One region of the Brevibacillus gelatini genome, then DNA from elsewhere that is predicted to be linked to it. Evidence: a T-box and tRNA genes for the amino acid it is inferred to sense, from the RefSeq annotation. Region 1 holds a T-box; the other holds one or more tRNA genes.

Evidence for each region. The T-box of region 1 lies ahead of leuS (leucine--tRNA ligase). A T-box ahead of a tRNA ligase gene usually reads a tRNA of that ligase, here a tRNA-Leu.
Region 2: it has a tRNA-Leu gene. The T-box ahead of leuS (leucine--tRNA ligase) is inferred to sense a tRNA for this amino acid. The anticodon was not compared.

The regions. Positions count from the first base shown of each region.
Region 1 covers NZ_CP154342.1:1,630,220-1,637,984, forward strand. Annotated here, with positions in the region: gene yhbY (ribosome assembly RNA-binding protein YhbY) at 1-159, shown strand, start outside; gene AAFJ72_RS08075 (nicotinate-nucleotide adenylyltransferase) at 173-766, shown strand; gene yqeK (bis(5'-nucleosyl)-tetraphosphatase (symmetrical) YqeK) at 750-1,340, shown strand; gene rsfS (ribosome silencing factor) at 1,340-1,696, shown strand; gene AAFJ72_RS08090 (class I SAM-dependent DNA methyltransferase) at 1,702-2,439, shown strand; T-box leader at 2,491-2,732, shown strand; gene leuS (leucine--tRNA ligase) at 2,944-5,361, shown strand; gene comER (late competence protein ComER) at 5,522-6,355, opposite strand; gene AAFJ72_RS08105 (helix-hairpin-helix domain-containing protein) at 6,426-7,184, opposite strand; gene asnB (asparagine synthase (glutamine-hydrolyzing)) at 7,308-7,765, opposite strand, start outside.
Region 2 covers NZ_CP154342.1:3,415,532-3,423,296, forward strand. Annotated here, with positions in the region: gene AAFJ72_RS16485 (spore germination protein) at 1-1,008, shown strand, start outside; gene AAFJ72_RS16490 (GerAB/ArcD/ProY family transporter) at 1,005-2,111, shown strand; gene AAFJ72_RS16495 (Ger(x)C family spore germination protein) at 2,104-3,333, shown strand; gene AAFJ72_RS16500 (hypothetical protein) at 3,339-3,491, shown strand; tRNA gene AAFJ72_RS16505 (tRNA-Leu) at 3,909-3,991, opposite strand; tRNA gene AAFJ72_RS16510 (tRNA-Pro) at 4,007-4,083, opposite strand; gene AAFJ72_RS16515 (anti sigma factor C-terminal domain-containing protein) at 4,200-5,222, opposite strand; gene AAFJ72_RS16520 (RNA polymerase sigma factor) at 5,212-5,736, opposite strand; gene AAFJ72_RS16525 (hypothetical protein) at 5,811-6,323, opposite strand; gene AAFJ72_RS16530 (hypothetical protein) at 6,468-6,695, shown strand; gene fosB (metallothiol transferase FosB) at 6,848-7,273, shown strand; gene AAFJ72_RS16540 (hypothetical protein) at 7,330-7,765, opposite strand, start outside.

The sequences.
Region 1 (7,765 bases):
CTGATTAAAGTCTCGATTTTGCAAAACAACACCGACGACAAGCATGAAGTAGCAGAAGAACTGGCAGCAGGTGCGGGGGCCGAGCTGGTGCAGCTGATTGGCCATACGGTCGTCTTGTACAAAGAGTCCCGGGAGCACAAGACGATCCAGCTGCCGTAAGTGATCGAACGCCATGAAGGACGCACGCAAAAAAGTCGGAATCATGGGCGGCACGTTTGACCCTATCCATTGTGGCCATTTGCTCGCGGCGGAACAGGCCAGAGAGCAGGCCGGACTTGACGAGGTCTGGTTTATGCCGACGTACATTCCGCCGCACAAGAGCCGGGAAGGGCTGACAGAGGCGCACCACCGCCTGAAAATGGTTCAGCTCGCCATCGCCGATCACGAGTCGTTTCGCGTAACGGAGATCGAGCTGACCAGAAAAGGCCGCTCATACACGTACGATACGATGGTTCAGCTCACAGAGCAGTTTCCTGATTTTCAGTTTTCTTTTATCATTGGGGGAGATATGGTCAAAATCTTGCCCAAATGGTACCAGTTTTCGCAGCTGATCCGTATGGTACGCTTTATAGGTCTGGCAAGACCGGGTACGGAGCTGGAGCGGGAGGCGTGCGAGTACGTCACCTTCGTGGAGATGCCGGTCTGGGACATCTCATCCACGCTAATCCGTGAAAAGGCGGCGGCGGGCAAAAGCATCCGCTATCTGGTACCAGATGCTGTCGAGCGTTATATAAAGGAGAACCGAATCTATGATACTTTTGTCTAATCGGGAGGAACTGCTTGCGCGCATCCGGGCGCAAATGCACGAGAAGCGCTACCAGCACACGCTGGGGGTCGCCCGGTCTGCCCGCGAGCTTGCCGAGCGTTACGGCGCTGACCCGGCAAAAGCCGAGCTAGCCGGACTTTTGCACGATTACTGCAAATGCTGGCCCGTGGAGAAAATGTTCGAAATTCTCGTTCGCCACGATATGCCGACAGAGCTTTTGGAAGGGGAAAAAGAGCTGTGGCACGCCTTTGCCGGGGCAATCGTCATTCAGTACGACCTGGGCGTGACGGACCCGGACATTTTGCAAGCCGTTCGCTACCATACGACAGGGCGCGCAGGGATGTCCCTGTTAGAAAAAGTCGTTTGTGTGGCAGACTATATTGAACCGAACCGCAGTTTTCCCGGCGTGGAGAAAATTCGCGCGCTGGCCGATAAAGACCTCGATGCAGCCCTGGCCCTTGCTTTGGGCGGCACGATCCAGTTTTTGATAGAAAAGCAGAAGACGGTGTACCCGTTGACGCTTATCGCCTATAACGATCTGGTATCCCGCAAAGGGAAAGAAGGAGGGTTTTGATGGTTAAAACAGTAGAAGAGTTGGCTCGCCTGGTAGTGAAGGCAGCGGAAGAGAAAAAGGCCGAAAATCTGAAGGTGCTGGACATCAGCAAGCTTTCCGTGATTGCGGACTACTTCATGATTTGCCACGGAAACAACGAGCGGCAAGTACAGGCGATCGTGCGCGAAATTCGCGATCAAGCCCATAAAAACGGCTTTGATGTCCGCGGCATCGAAGGCGCGGATGAAGGACGCTGGGTGCTCATCGACCTGGGCGACATCGTGATGCACGTCTTCCACCGCGAAGATCGCGAGTTTTACAACCTGGAGCGCCTGTGGAAGGATGCCGAAGAAGTATCCTTCGCTGCGCAAGGGTAAGACACATGGCGTACACGCACATGGCCGCAGTCTACGACAGGCTCATGGCAGACACCCCCTACGATCAATGGCTGGACTGGGTTGAGCGCACCTGGCAAAAGGGAAAGGTGCCCAAGCGAGTCATTGATCTTGGCTGCGGGACAGGAACGATTGCGATTCCGCTGGCCAAACGGGGCTATCGCGTCACAGGCGTCGATCTGTCAGCCGAGATGCTGGCGATTGCCTACGACAAAATGCGGCAGGAGCAGGTAGAGGTGGCATGGGTCGAGCAGGATATGCGCGAGCTTTCCTTGTCGGAGGCGGACGCGGTCATTTCCTTGTGCGACTCCCTCAGCTACCTGACGGAAGAAGCGGACGTGCAGGAGACATTTCGGCGCGTCTTCGCTCACCTTGCCCCCGGGGGAAGCTTTTTGTTTGACGTGCACAGCCCGTACAAAATGCTGCATATTTTCGGCGACGAGACATTCACCTACGTAGACGATGAGGTTTCGTACATTTGGCAATGTTTTTGCGATCCGCTGCGCCTGGAAGTCGAGCACCAGCTCACCTTTTTCGTCCGCCAGCCAAACGGCTTGTACGAGCGGCTGGAAGAGGAGCATTGGCAGAGAGCCTACCAGCCGGTTCAACTGATGCGTTGGCTGAAAGACGCGGGATTCACGGACATCGCAATTTCGGCAGACTATTCGGATTTGCCGCCGAAGGAAACGAGCGAACGCCTGTTTTTTGCTGCTCGCAAGCCGTAGGGTTTGACACGGTTGGTTTATATTGACTATAATGGCGTTATAACTGCAAATTTCGACGCGCTTAAGAGGAATAGTAGGAATATGCCCCGCGCATGCAGAGAGTTGACGGCAGGTGCAAGTCAACCCGGGACGATCTGAACTCGCCTCCCAGCACTTGCCCCGAAGGCCATGTGCACATGGCTGTGTAAGGGCAGGCGGCTCATCCCCGTTACGGATTTCAAGTGGGTGAATGCTTTTGCATTCGCCAATCTGGGTGGTACCGCGGGAAGATCAACAAACCTCTCGTCCCTTTCGTAGAACGGCTGGGGACGTGGGGTTTTTCTTTGTACTGGACCAAAATTGACGGAATCGGATCTGGTATAAGGGCCACAAAGGCTGCGTCAATCGGTTTGCGCAGCCAAGTTTCGGATGCGCTCGAAAAGTAGTTCGCGAACGCAACATACGGCAACAGCTTGGCAAAGCCAGGTTTTCATTTTTACCTATTTCAAGATGGGAGTGCTCTACATGGTTTTCAGTCATCGTGAAATTGAAAAAAAGTGGCAACAATACTGGGAGCAAAACAAGACATTCAAAACTTCTGAGGACCCGAACAAGAAAAAGTTTTACGCACTCGATATGTTCCCGTATCCTTCCGGTGCCGGGCTGCACGTCGGACACCCGGAAGGCTATACGGCTACGGATATTTTGTCCCGCATGAAGCGGATGCAAGGGTACAACGTGCTCCATCCAATGGGCTGGGATGCGTTTGGCTTGCCAGCCGAACAGTACGCGCTCGATACGGGGAATGACCCTGCGGAGTTTACGGAGAAAAACATCAACACGTTCCGCCGCCAAATCAAGTCGCTCGGCTTCTCCTACGACTGGGACAGAGAAATCAACACGACCGATCCAAACTACTACAAATGGACCCAGTGGATTTTTACGAAGCTGTATGAGCACGGTCTGGCCTACGTTGACGAAGTAGCCGTGAACTGGTGCCCGGCGCTGGGAACCGTACTGGCCAACGAAGAAGTCATTGACGGCAAAAGCGAGCGCGGCGGCCACCCGGTCGAACGCCGTCCGATGAAACAATGGGTATTGAAAATTACCGCGTATGCGGAAAGACTGCTCGAAGACCTGGAAGAGCTGGACTGGCCGGAGAGCATCAAGGAAATGCAGCGCAACTGGATCGGCCGTTCCGAAGGGGCAGAAGTTACGTTTGCCATTGATGGACACGACGAAACCTTCACTGTCTTCACGACCCGCCCGGATACGCTCTACGGGGCAACCTACACGGTACTCGCGCCCGAGCACAAGCTGGTGCAAAAAATTACGACGCCTGAACAGAAAGCAGCAGTGGAAGCGTACCTGGAGCAGACCAAGCGCAAAAGCGATCTGGAGCGTACCGACCTGGCGAAGGAAAAGACAGGGGTATTCACAGGTGCCTATGCGATCAACCCGGTAAACGGCGAGCGTCTGCCGATCTGGATCGCCGATTACGTGCTGATTAGCTACGGAACAGGCTCGATCATGGCGGTACCGGCGCACGATGAGCGCGACTACGAGTTCGCCAAAACGTTTGACCTGCCAATCAAAGCGGTCATTGCAGGTGGAGACATCTCCAAGGAAGCGTACACAGGCGACGGAGAGCACATCAACTCCGGTATGCTCGACGGCCTGAACAAGGAACAGGCGATCAACAAAATGATCGAATGGCTGGAAGCAGAAGGAAAAGGACAGCGCAAAGTGACCTACCGTCTGCGCGACTGGCTGTTCAGCCGTCAACGCTACTGGGGCGAGCCAATTCCGATCCTGCATCTGGAAGACGGCACGATGAAAACCGTACCGGAGTCCGAATTGCCGATCATGCTGCCAAAAACAAAAGAAATCAAGCCGTCCGGCACAGGCGAATCGCCACTGGCCAACATCACCGACTGGCTGAACACCGTCGATCCGGAAACAGGCATGAAAGCGCGTCGTGAAACCAACACCATGCCGCAATGGGCGGGCAGCTGCTGGTACTTCCTGCGCTTTATCGATCCGCACAACGACAAAGCGTTGGCCGATCCGGAAAAGCTGAAAGAATGGCTGCCAGTCGACATCTACATCGGCGGTGCGGAGCACGCCGTATTGCACTTGCTCTACGCCCGCTTCTGGCACAAATTCCTGTACGACATCGGCGTCGTGCCAACGAAGGAACCGTTCCAGAAGCTGTTTAACCAAGGCATGATCCTTGGTGAAAACAACGAAAAAATGAGCAAATCCAAAGGCAACGTCGTCAATCCGGACGATATTATCGACAGCCATGGTGCAGACACACTTCGCCTGTACGAAATGTTCATGGGGCCGCTGGACGCATCCATCGCCTGGTCGACAAAAGGTCTCGATGGCGCGCGCCGCTTCCTGGACCGCGTATACCGCCTGTTCGTGCAGGACAATGGCGAGCTGAACCCGAAAATCGTCGATACGACAAAACCGAACAGCATGGAGCGCGTCTACCATCAAACCGTGAAAAAAGTGACGGAAGACTACGAGGGCCTGCGTTTCAACACAGGTATCTCCCAACTGATGGTATTCGTCAACGAAGCGTACAAAGCTGACGTCCTGCCGAAAAAATACATGGAAGACTTCGTGAAAATGCTCTCCCCGATCGCTCCGCACTTGGGTGAAGAGCTGTGGGAAAAGCTCGGCCACAAGGAAACAATCGCGTACGAGCCATGGCCAACTTACGATGAATCGAAGCTGGTCGACGACGAAGTGGAAATCGTCATCCAGATCAACGGCAAAAACAAGGAAAAGGCACTGATCGCCTCCGACGCGACCAAGGAACAAATGGAGGAGCTGGCTCTTGCCAACGAGCAGATCAAAGAACTGATCGAAGGCAAGTCAATCGTCAAAATCATCGCCGTTCCTGGCAAACTGGTTAACATTGTGGTTCGATAGTCGGGTCAGAGACACGGGGTCGCCAATTGATCCCCACCAACACGTCGTTATCGGCTGAAGGCGAGCGTAGGTGAGGGGAAAGCAAAAAGGAGTGGAGCCTGTTCGTAGGGAACAGGTTTCCGCTCCTTTTTGCTATGTTTGCGTTTTGGTGGCCCCGCTGCTACAGCGGCTGTTCGTTCAAATAACGGTCAAGCAACTCCTGATCCTCGGCAAACTTCGCGCGCGTGCGCCGGAAAACTTCCCTAAAAATGCCGGGTACCTTGTCTTGCAAAGGAATCAGTCCTTCGCCGGTAATTCCTCCGGGGACGCAGACACGCTGCTGCAGGGAGGGGAGCGTGAATTTTTCCTGGCGCAACAGATCCGCTACGCCGATCAGCATCTGCGCGGTCAAGTACGTAGCCGCTTCTGTGGAGATGCCCGTCTCTTCCGCGGCATCCTGAATCATTTGCTGCAAAATATAGCTCAAAAAAGCAGGGCCGCAGCTGGCAATATCGGAAGTGATGCGCAAGAAAGGCTCGGTAATCTCGACAGGCGTGCTGATGTGGGCAAACAGATTGCGGATAAAATCGCGCTGTTCCTCATCGACCCTCTCGCCGAATTCGCAGAGGCTGACGCCGCTTTGCGCTGCGTTGGTAATGCTGGGGACGACCCGGGCGATCGCGCAGGGCACTTTTGACTCCAGATACTCCAGCTTGATCGGGCTGGTGATGGTGATGAGAAGCTGTTTGGACGTCAGGACAGGAGCGAGCTGCTCCAGCAACACACTGTACTCCAGCGGCTTGACACACAGCAGAATGATGTTGGCTTCTCGGGCCAAATCCACATTGCTATGAGCGACCGCCAGCCCGCCAAGCCGCTTCGCGAGCTGTTCGGCTTTTTCCATCGTGCGGTTGCTGATAATGATCTGGCTGGGAGACAGCGCTTTGGCGGACAGCAATGATTCAACCAAGATACTGCCCATGCTGCCCGTGCCAATAAACCCGATCTTATCCATGGGCATACCTCCCTCGATATTCTCTCCCCATTCTATGTGAAAACATGGGCAAACATGACCGCACGTTGCTTTATTGTGCAACGAGCTGGTCTTTGATCCGCTCGAACATCTTCGCCCCGATCCCCGGAACCTTTTTCAGCTCGTCGGCAGAGCGGAAGCGGCCGACCTGGGAGCGGTATTCCAAAATCGCTTTTGCCCGCGCTTCTCCGATTCCCGGCAAGCCCATCAACTCCTCGATGGTCGCTGCGTTGAGATTGAGTGGCCTGGCTTTTGGGACAGCACCACCAGCCCCCGCAGCACGGATCCCGCTCGCGGGCACAGTTGAGAGGGGAGGGGCGCCAACGGCCGTGTCAGACCCGCCAGCCGTGCTGCCTTTTGCCGGAACCAGGAGCGCAGTCCCATCCACCAAAGGCTCGGCCAGATTGACCTGATCGAGGTCTGCTTCTGGCAAGGCGCCGCCAGCCTTTTCAATGGCGTCCGCTACGCGCATGCCCGGCGCAAAGCGGTATAGTCCCGGTTTCCTCACCTTGCCTTTTATATCGACGTAGAGAGGGGGAGGGGCTGTTTCGTGGGCGGCTTGCGTCTGTGTTTTCTCACGAACTTCGGCAGGCTGGGCATTGGCTGCCTTCTGATTTTGCGACGTGGCCGTGTCCTCTCCCGGGTTCTCTGTATTTCTCCCTTCCTCCGCGTAAACAGAAGAAGCGAGTGGCACGCCCACGATTTCCGTCTGCGGCTCCGCCTGGTAGAGCCAAAAGCTGACAGCCACAAACAAGATCGCTGCCACGAGCAGAACCGGGCGTCGATACCGTTCCCACCAATCCAACAGCATAGCAAAAGACCCTCCCTTACCTCGCGTCTGCTTGTGAAATAGAGTAATAGCATTCTCTAGTCACAATCTACGAAAAGTAAAAGAGGGTCTGCAAATATTTTTGCGTAGGCACGCTACCGGCTTTTAGCCGATATGCTGCAGCGAATTTTTCTTGCGGCGAATGTCTACATTCGGGCTGACGTACGGATCGAACGTATATTTTTGCTCGATAAAAATTTGGTGCCACAACATGAAGATGAGGATCGTCCAGATTTTGCGACTATAGTCGGCATTTCCTTCGCGGTGCTCGTCAAGCATGTAGAGCACGTAGGCCTTATTAATCAGATCGTCGACCTTCGATTCAAAAATGATTTCTTTTGCCCATTTGTAAAATTCGTTTTTCAGCCAATGACGGGTCGGAACCGGGAAGCCAAGCTTTTTCTTCGACTTGATTTCCGGGGGCAGGAAGTCTTTCATCGCTTCGCGCAGCACGTGCTTGGTCGTGCCGTTGGCGATTTTGTACTTCGTCGGAATGGTCGCGGCGAACTCGAACACTTTCAGGTCGATGAACGGAACGCGCAGCTCCAGCGAGTTTGCCATCG
Region 2 (7,765 bases), 1.8 Mb from region 1:
AGAAGGGTCAAAGACCCGAACCTGCGCTTTGAGAGCATGGTGGTAGGAAAGCGCAGCAAAACCGAGCTGCTCGTCGCCTACATCGAGAATATCGCAGATCCCGATCTGGTCAAGGAAGTCCAGCGCAGAATCGCCACCATCGACGTTGACGAGGTCGAAGAGTCAGGGTTTATCGAGCAGTGGATCGAGGACGATTTTCTCTCGCCTTTTCCCCAGTCGAACAATACCGAGCGTCCGGACAAGGTCAGTGCCGCCCTCTTTCAGGGACGTGTCGCGATCTTGCTGGACGGTACCCCGATGGTGTTGATCCTCCCCGTCACGCTCGGTCTGCTCATGCATTCTCCCGAGGACTACTACGAGCGTTGGATCGTCGGCACCCTGACACGTCTTTTGCGCTATTTGGCCGCTTTTTTCGCTGTCTTTTCGCCTTCGCTCTACATCGCCCTGGTTACGTTTCACCCTGGCCTGATTCCGTCCGATCTCGCTTTCTCCATCGCTGCCACGCGGGACGGCGTTCCTTTTCCGGCTTTCGTGGAATCGATCATGATGATTACGACGATGGAGCTGCTGCAGGAAGCGGGACTGCGGCTCCCCAAACCGATCGGCCAGACAGTCGGCATCGTCGGCGGTCTTGTGATCGGCGACGCCGCTGTATCAGCCGGACTCGTCAGCCCGGTCATGGTTATTGTGGTAGCGTTGACAGCCATTTCGTCGTTTGCCATTCCAGCGTACCACCTGGCGATCGCCTTTCGCATGATCCGGTTTTTCGCCATGTTTGCCGCCGCGATCTTCGGGGTGTACGGCGTCGTGTTAAGCCTGATCGCGATCCTGATACACCTGTCCAATCTGACCAGCATCGGTCATCCGTATCTGGCTCCGTTTGCCCCGCACATGGCCAGAGACTGGAAAGATCTGATTTTGCGCGCGCCTGTCACTTTTCTGAAAGACCGCCCCGAAATGTTACATGCGGAAGATGAAATTCGAATGAGAACAGGGGACTCCAAATGAGTGCACGAACCTTGTCGGATAAAATGCTCAGCACAAACCATATGGGCATCAACATCACCTCTGTCATGATCGGTGTAGGTATCCTGACCTTCCCGCGCGCACTCGCCAAAGAGACCGGCGGAATCGACGGCTGGATTTCCATCGTCCTCAGCGGCCTGGTCGCCTTTCTGATCGGCTGGCTGCTCGCCAAGCTCGCCGCCCGCTTCCCCCGGCAAACTTTTTTTGAGTACACCTCGCAGATCGCCAGCAAGCCGGTCGGTTACGTCCTTACCTTTCTTGTCTGTGTGTACTCGATGCTGTTCGTCTCTTTTGAGATTCGCGCGATCGGCAACATTGCCAAGCAGTATTTGTTTTACAATACCCCTGTCGAAATGATTACCCTGAGCTTTCTCTTTGTTGTCCAATACGCCATGGCAGGATCGCGCATCTCCATGTTGCGGCTTAATTTGCTGTTTTCGCCAGTCGTCCTTGTCGTGCTGTTTCTCGTCTTGCTGTTCACCTCGCAATTGATCGAATTCGAAAACGTCCGCCCCTTTTTCTCGTCCGACTGGCAATCCTTGCTGAACGGCTCGCAAGCGGTGGGGCTTTCTTACTCCGGGTTCGAAATCATCCTTTTCTATACCATGCTGATGAAAAGGCCGAAAGAGGGAACAAAGGCGATGGCACTCGGGCTGTTCATCCCGGTGGTCCTGTACCTGACCATCTACATTTTCGTCATCGGCGTATTTTCTGCGGAGGTTGTGAAAAACTTGACGTACCCGACAATTGATCTCGCGAAGGAAGTGGAAATTCCCGGCGGGTTTTTTGAACGAGTCGAATCCATCTTTTTTGCCATCTGGATCATGACGATTTTCGATACGTGCATGGTGTGGTTCGATATTGCGATCATCAATTTGACGTCGATGTTCCGCAACGTAAAAAAAATGGTCTGGATCCTGCTTCTGTCGCCGATTATTTACTTCATCGCCATGCTCCCGCAAAATCTGGTTGACTTCTTTACCTTTGCCGACTATGTGACGTACTACGGGATGATTATCGTTTACCTGTGTCCCATCCTGTTGTTGGTGATCGCTGTATTCCGCGGGGTGAAAGGCCATGAATAGACGCTTTGTTCTGCCCTGTCTGATCGCTCTCCTGTCAGCGCTGGTCACAGGCTGCTGGGATCAGGTACAGATTGAAGAACGCGGCTTTGTCCTTGGTGTCGCCATTGATGTCCCCCGCACCAACGAGGCGGAAAAGCGGGCAACAAAGGAGTCGCCGGGAAAACCGAAGGTCAAGGAACGCTTTCTCGTCACCCACCAACTTGTCATCCCCGGCGGACTGATCGCAGGCAGCCAGGCAGGCGACGGACAAAACACGGCAAACGAGGCGTTTCTCAACCTCACTTCGGAGGGCGATTCGCTTTTTGAAGTTTCCCGCGAGTTGGCTACGCGAACCAGTCGCGCTCCGTTTTACCAGCATCTCAAGATTATCGTCATCTCGGAAGATGTCGCCCGTTCCGAGAACGGCTTTGCCAACGCCATGGATTTTCTGTTGCGCGATCCCGATTCCAGACGCGGCAGCAAAGTCTTGATCTCCAAAGGACCCGCCAAAAGCATTATCGAGGTCACGCCGAAAACGGAAAAGCTGCCTGCGCTCTACATCAATCAGATTGGCGAACACATTGATCGAAACGCGCGCATGCTTCACCAGGTCAGGATGGGTGACGTTCACGAGGAGCTGCTCAGCCCCTTCGGCTTCGTCATTCCAAGGGTGCGCGCCGAAAAAAACGAAATCAAAATGGCGGGCAGCGCTGTTTTTTCCAATAACAACCAATTAGTTGGCTTTCTCGGCGAAGAGGAAACCGAGGGCTTGAATTTTTTGACGGGGAATATTAGCGGGGGACTGCTAAAAGCCAAGGTCAAAAACGATTTGGTCGTCATGAACATCCAGGGAACGAAACATACCATCAAACAAGATTTGCGCGACAAGCAGCGCTTTGTTTTCACGATCCATATCGAGTGCGAGGGCATTTTGGCAGAAGCCTACTCGCTTATGGATTTTCTCAGCAAGGAAGAAACGAAAAAACTGGAGCGAGCGTTCGCGAAAGAAATCGAGCGAATGTGCCAGGATACGCTCCAGAAAGTACACAAGGAAATGAAAGTCGATGTCATCAAATTGGGCAGCCATATCCGCCAGAAAAATTACCCGCTCTGGAAGAAGATCCAGCACGACTGGGAAGACGGACAACGCCTGTACGAAAAGAGCGAGATCCGGGTAAAAGCCAAAGTGTACTTGCGAAATATCGGTTCCATCAACCGCTCGGAATTAGATGAAGGAAGGTGACCAGCATGATGAAATTTTTCGGTACACTGCCACCGTTTCTCACCTTTGCCGGCGCGCTGCTTGCCTTTTTGATCCCGTTTCTGTTTTACAAGGTCAGCAACAAAATCCACGAATGGGGCGACCCGCCCTGGAAAAACAACAAAAAGCCAAGTTCATAAAACAAGGAAGGCACGCCTGGCTGTTTTTTGCCGTGAGCGTGTCGTTTTTGTTTGCGCGTTGACGCTTTTCTGAAGAAGGAATGGAAGAAAATTCCGGTAAATTTAGTCCGAAAGCTTTGCTAGTGCTATAATCAAAAAGGGAGGGATGATCTTGCTCGATTTAACAAGGCTGCAAACACCTCAATCGTGTTTGGAGTTTTGTTTGTCCTCTTTCTGCTGATTACAATCGCTTTGATCGTTATGAGGCTTCAATAGAAGATAGTTGGTTCCTAAAGAAAGTCAACTCTCATCGTTGACTTTTTCTTTTGCCATTTTCAGTAAATTATTCTCCGAGACGCACCCGAAAATGAAAAAAGTGAGAAACAGGATTTGCTCGCTGTTTCCCACCTTGAAACAAAAACCATATGTATGGATTGCTGGTGCCGGTAGAGGGACTTGAACCCCCACGGTTTCCCTCACGATTTTGAGTCGCGCGCGTCTGCCAATTCCGCCATACCGGCCCGTTTGTGTGCAAATGGTCGGGAAGACAGGATTCGAACCTGCGACCCCTTGGTCCCAAGCCAAGTACTCTACCAAGCTGAGCTACTTCCCGATTTGCTCACACACTGTTGCTTCACTTTGTTCGACAAAATCTGCAAGGTGCCGCAACACTTAAATATTATACAGACAAGTCGCTTCAAAATCAAGATCGGATTAGCAAAAAATCAGCTACCAGTTCCACACAGCGATTCTGCCCAGTTGAAACTCGTGAAGCCCAGTCTCGGCACGCAGCTTCTCCAGCTCGCGAACCGGGCCTGTGACTACGGCGCCATAGACGACGATTCCTTTTTCGCGCAAATAGGTGAGCCGTTTTTCATCATAGGCATCGAATGTATCTGGCGCGTAAGACTGCATCCACTCCAAATCAGGGATGAGCTGGTTTTTGGCGTCCTCTACCGATTCGGGCAAACTCATCGCCTTTTCCAAGCTCATGCTTCCGCCCTCGCTATAGTGAACTGCCGGCCTCAGCACCAGGTTCGGGACGTAAACCGTGCTTTCACTGCGCGTATGCGTCGGCTTGAACGTTTTCAGCTCGCCTCCGTACACCGCCATCTGCAGCAGGTACAGATCGTATTTTTCCAGCAGTTTGTAGAGTTGCATCGGCTCATACGGCTGAAGCGTAGAAAAGGCCATCTCCGCCACGTAGCCGTCCTCCATATGGGCAAGCTGCTCCCACAGCTCGTCCTGCTCCTTGCGCTCGTCAAGCGGCTTTTGGCCGAGCAGCGACAAAGGCAGGGCAAAGCGAAAAGTCCCGTCCCGGTCGTCGAGCTGCTTTTTTTGGTAGTGGATTTCGTACTCCAGCTTGCCCCAAAGCGGTTTTTTGACCGTCACCGTGCCGACAATTTCCTCCCACTTGCCAAGCTGCTTGTACAGCGTCAATGTCGTCTCTTGCGTCAGCCAGGGAGACAGCGACACCGGAGTATGCCCTGACTTGTCCACCATCAAGCCCGCGTAATGCGTTTCGATCAAGGTCGAAGCGTAGCGGACCAGGTCGTCCTCTTTGTTCAGCTTCGCATAGCCGATTTGAATGACGATCATGTAAAGCGTGTAAAAAAACCAGATCGCAAGCAAAGTTTGTGCGATATTTTTCCACAGAGCAAACCGCGACCGCCAGATCAGGCGACGTGCCTTTTTCTCGTCCCAGGCAACCTCGGACACGTCTAGCCTGTCGCGCAACTTGTCATCCTCCATCGTCCATTCCTCCTTCCGTTCGCTTCTCCCACTCGCGAAACTTTTTCCGTGCCCGGTGCAGGGTGACTTTTACCTGCTCGATGCTCAAGGACAGCGTCTCCGCCAGCTCCAGATAGGAAAATTCCTCGACCTCGCGCAAGTAGAGGATCGTTCGCATCCGCTCCGGCAGTTGCTGCAAAATCCACTCTGCCCGCTCCTTGTCCTCTTTTTGGCGATAAATCGTTTCCGGTTCATACGTACGCGAGGACGCGCTGAACAGACGGCGGATGTTTTCCAGCATACTTTTTTCCGACGTTTTTTTGCGCAGCCAGTCGATGTACAGATGCCGCGCCACTTTGTAAAGCCACGCCCGCGCCTGCCGGGCATCGCGAATCGAGAGGGAGAGCATGGCACGGTAAAACGTCTCCTGCAACAGCTCCTCGGCTACTTCGCGCGAACCGCACATCCGGTACAAATAGCGGTACAACGGCTGCTGATATTCGGCGAACCATTCGCTCCAAAGTTGTGCCTTCATCTCCCACCTCCCATACCTACAAACGAAGTCAGGCGCAAAATGTTACCATTTCCCGTCAAAAAATTCTCCCCCGTTCACCTGCGTCGGACTCTCCTGCTCACCTGCTTGCAGCCCCGCACACAAGGCGAGCAACAGCCGGGCACGGTCCGAAAGAGGTGTCCAGGCCGACTGAACGGATAGTCCAACGGATGCCGTCCCGCCACGATCCAGCGTCCATCCGGCAGCTTTTTTAACTGGTAGACGTTAAAAAAGCGATCGCTCCGGTCAAATTGAAACCAGACAGCAAGCGTCACGCATTTTCCGCTTTTTTTCAGGATTTGCGCCTTGACGATTGGCGGCGCACCGATTCCGTCTCCTACCGGAACAGCCAGCCTCCCGTTGACCCGTCTCAGATCGAGGTTGCCGATGACACGACTCGCGAGGCAAGGCGTCATGAACCTGGTCAAAAAACGGCGAATTTTCGCTTTTGAATTGAACCGCCTGGGTAAAATTTTTCCCCGTTCCCCTACACGCCGCTGCGCCGAAAAAACAATGGTCCAGAACGCCTGCTCTACCTGCCTGACGACCCCTACCCACTTTTTCTTCATCACGCATTCCTCCCCTCCTACAAAAGTATGCAGCCCTCGCCGCAAACGGTTGGGCCGATGACTTTGCATGCATAATCGCGGCAAAACGGGAGAAATTATGACGGTGTGTGTCAAACCAATTTTTTTCGCAAGGAGGAAAACGATATGCCAACACAGATCAACACCGATACGCTGAAAAAAGCCGAAGTGGCAACCACACTCGCGAAAAATATGATTACGCAAGCCATCGAGCAGTCGGCTGCCAATCCGCAGCTCGCCGAAGAAGCGCTGAAGCAGGCTTCGCAGGAAATTGCCCAGGCGCAAACGATGGTGTCGCAGGTTCAGTCCACACTGCAAACACAGGCGCAATCGCAGCAGCAAGGCCAGTCGTAACAATACGAAACGGATCCGCGAAAATGAAAAACAGGCAAACCGTTTCCTGCGGGATGCCTGTTTTTTTGCGGCTGTTTTGCCATGGCAGCCGGTCGCACCGATGACGTACAATAATCTCGTCACGTCAGAAAAAAGCGAAAGGGGCAATGGCCATGCAGCCGCTGAAAGGGCTGAATCACATGCTGTTTTCCGTTTCCGATCTGGAGCGTTCTTTTTGTTTTTACCGGGATGTCCTCGGCGCAAAGCCGCTGGTTCGCGGCAGAAAGCTGGCCTACTTCGACTGGAACGGCTATTGGCTGGCCTTGAACGAAGAGCGCGACATCCCTCGCAACGAAATCGCCTTGTCCTACACGCACCTCGCCTTCTCCGTTGCCGAAGAAGACTTTGACGACTGGAAGCGCCATCTGGAGCAGCACGGCGTTTACATCCTCCCCGGCCGCGAGCGCGACGAGCGGGACAAACGCTCGATCTATTTTACAGACCCCGACGGGCACAAGTTCGAGCTGCACACGGGCACACTGCAGGATCGCCTGGCTTACTACCGGGAAGAGAAAACGCATATGACGTTTTTCGATTGAGAACGCAGCGGACGAAGTGCTCGCCTGTCTGGACGACCTCGCTTCCGAGCTGCCGATCACTTCCTGGCGTTTCGCCGTCTGCGGCGCTTGCCCCGTTTTTTGGAAAGGGACGTAGTCGGCTGTGCTACACGCACCCCAAAGGCGCGCATCGCCCGGTGGATTGGAAACGCAATCGACAGCTTGCCATCGGCGGAGCCTGCAAAATTGACGGCGGCAGCGTAATTGTTTGCCGTCAGCCAGACAGAGCCGGAGTCGCCCGGCAACGAAATCGGGGTGTCGCTGCGGATGACCGTCTGGTTGCGGAAGCGGATCGTTCCCAGACCGCCGTAGTCGCCGTAATCGACCTTGATGTCCGTATGTGTCGATTCCACGACCCCCGTGACAAAGCCCGTCGTGCGGCCGACCTTTTTCATCCTGCTCCCGATTGCGTAGGAACGGACGTAACCCGGAATGGTGCCGATTTTCGCATAGCGCGGAGCGAGCAAATCATTC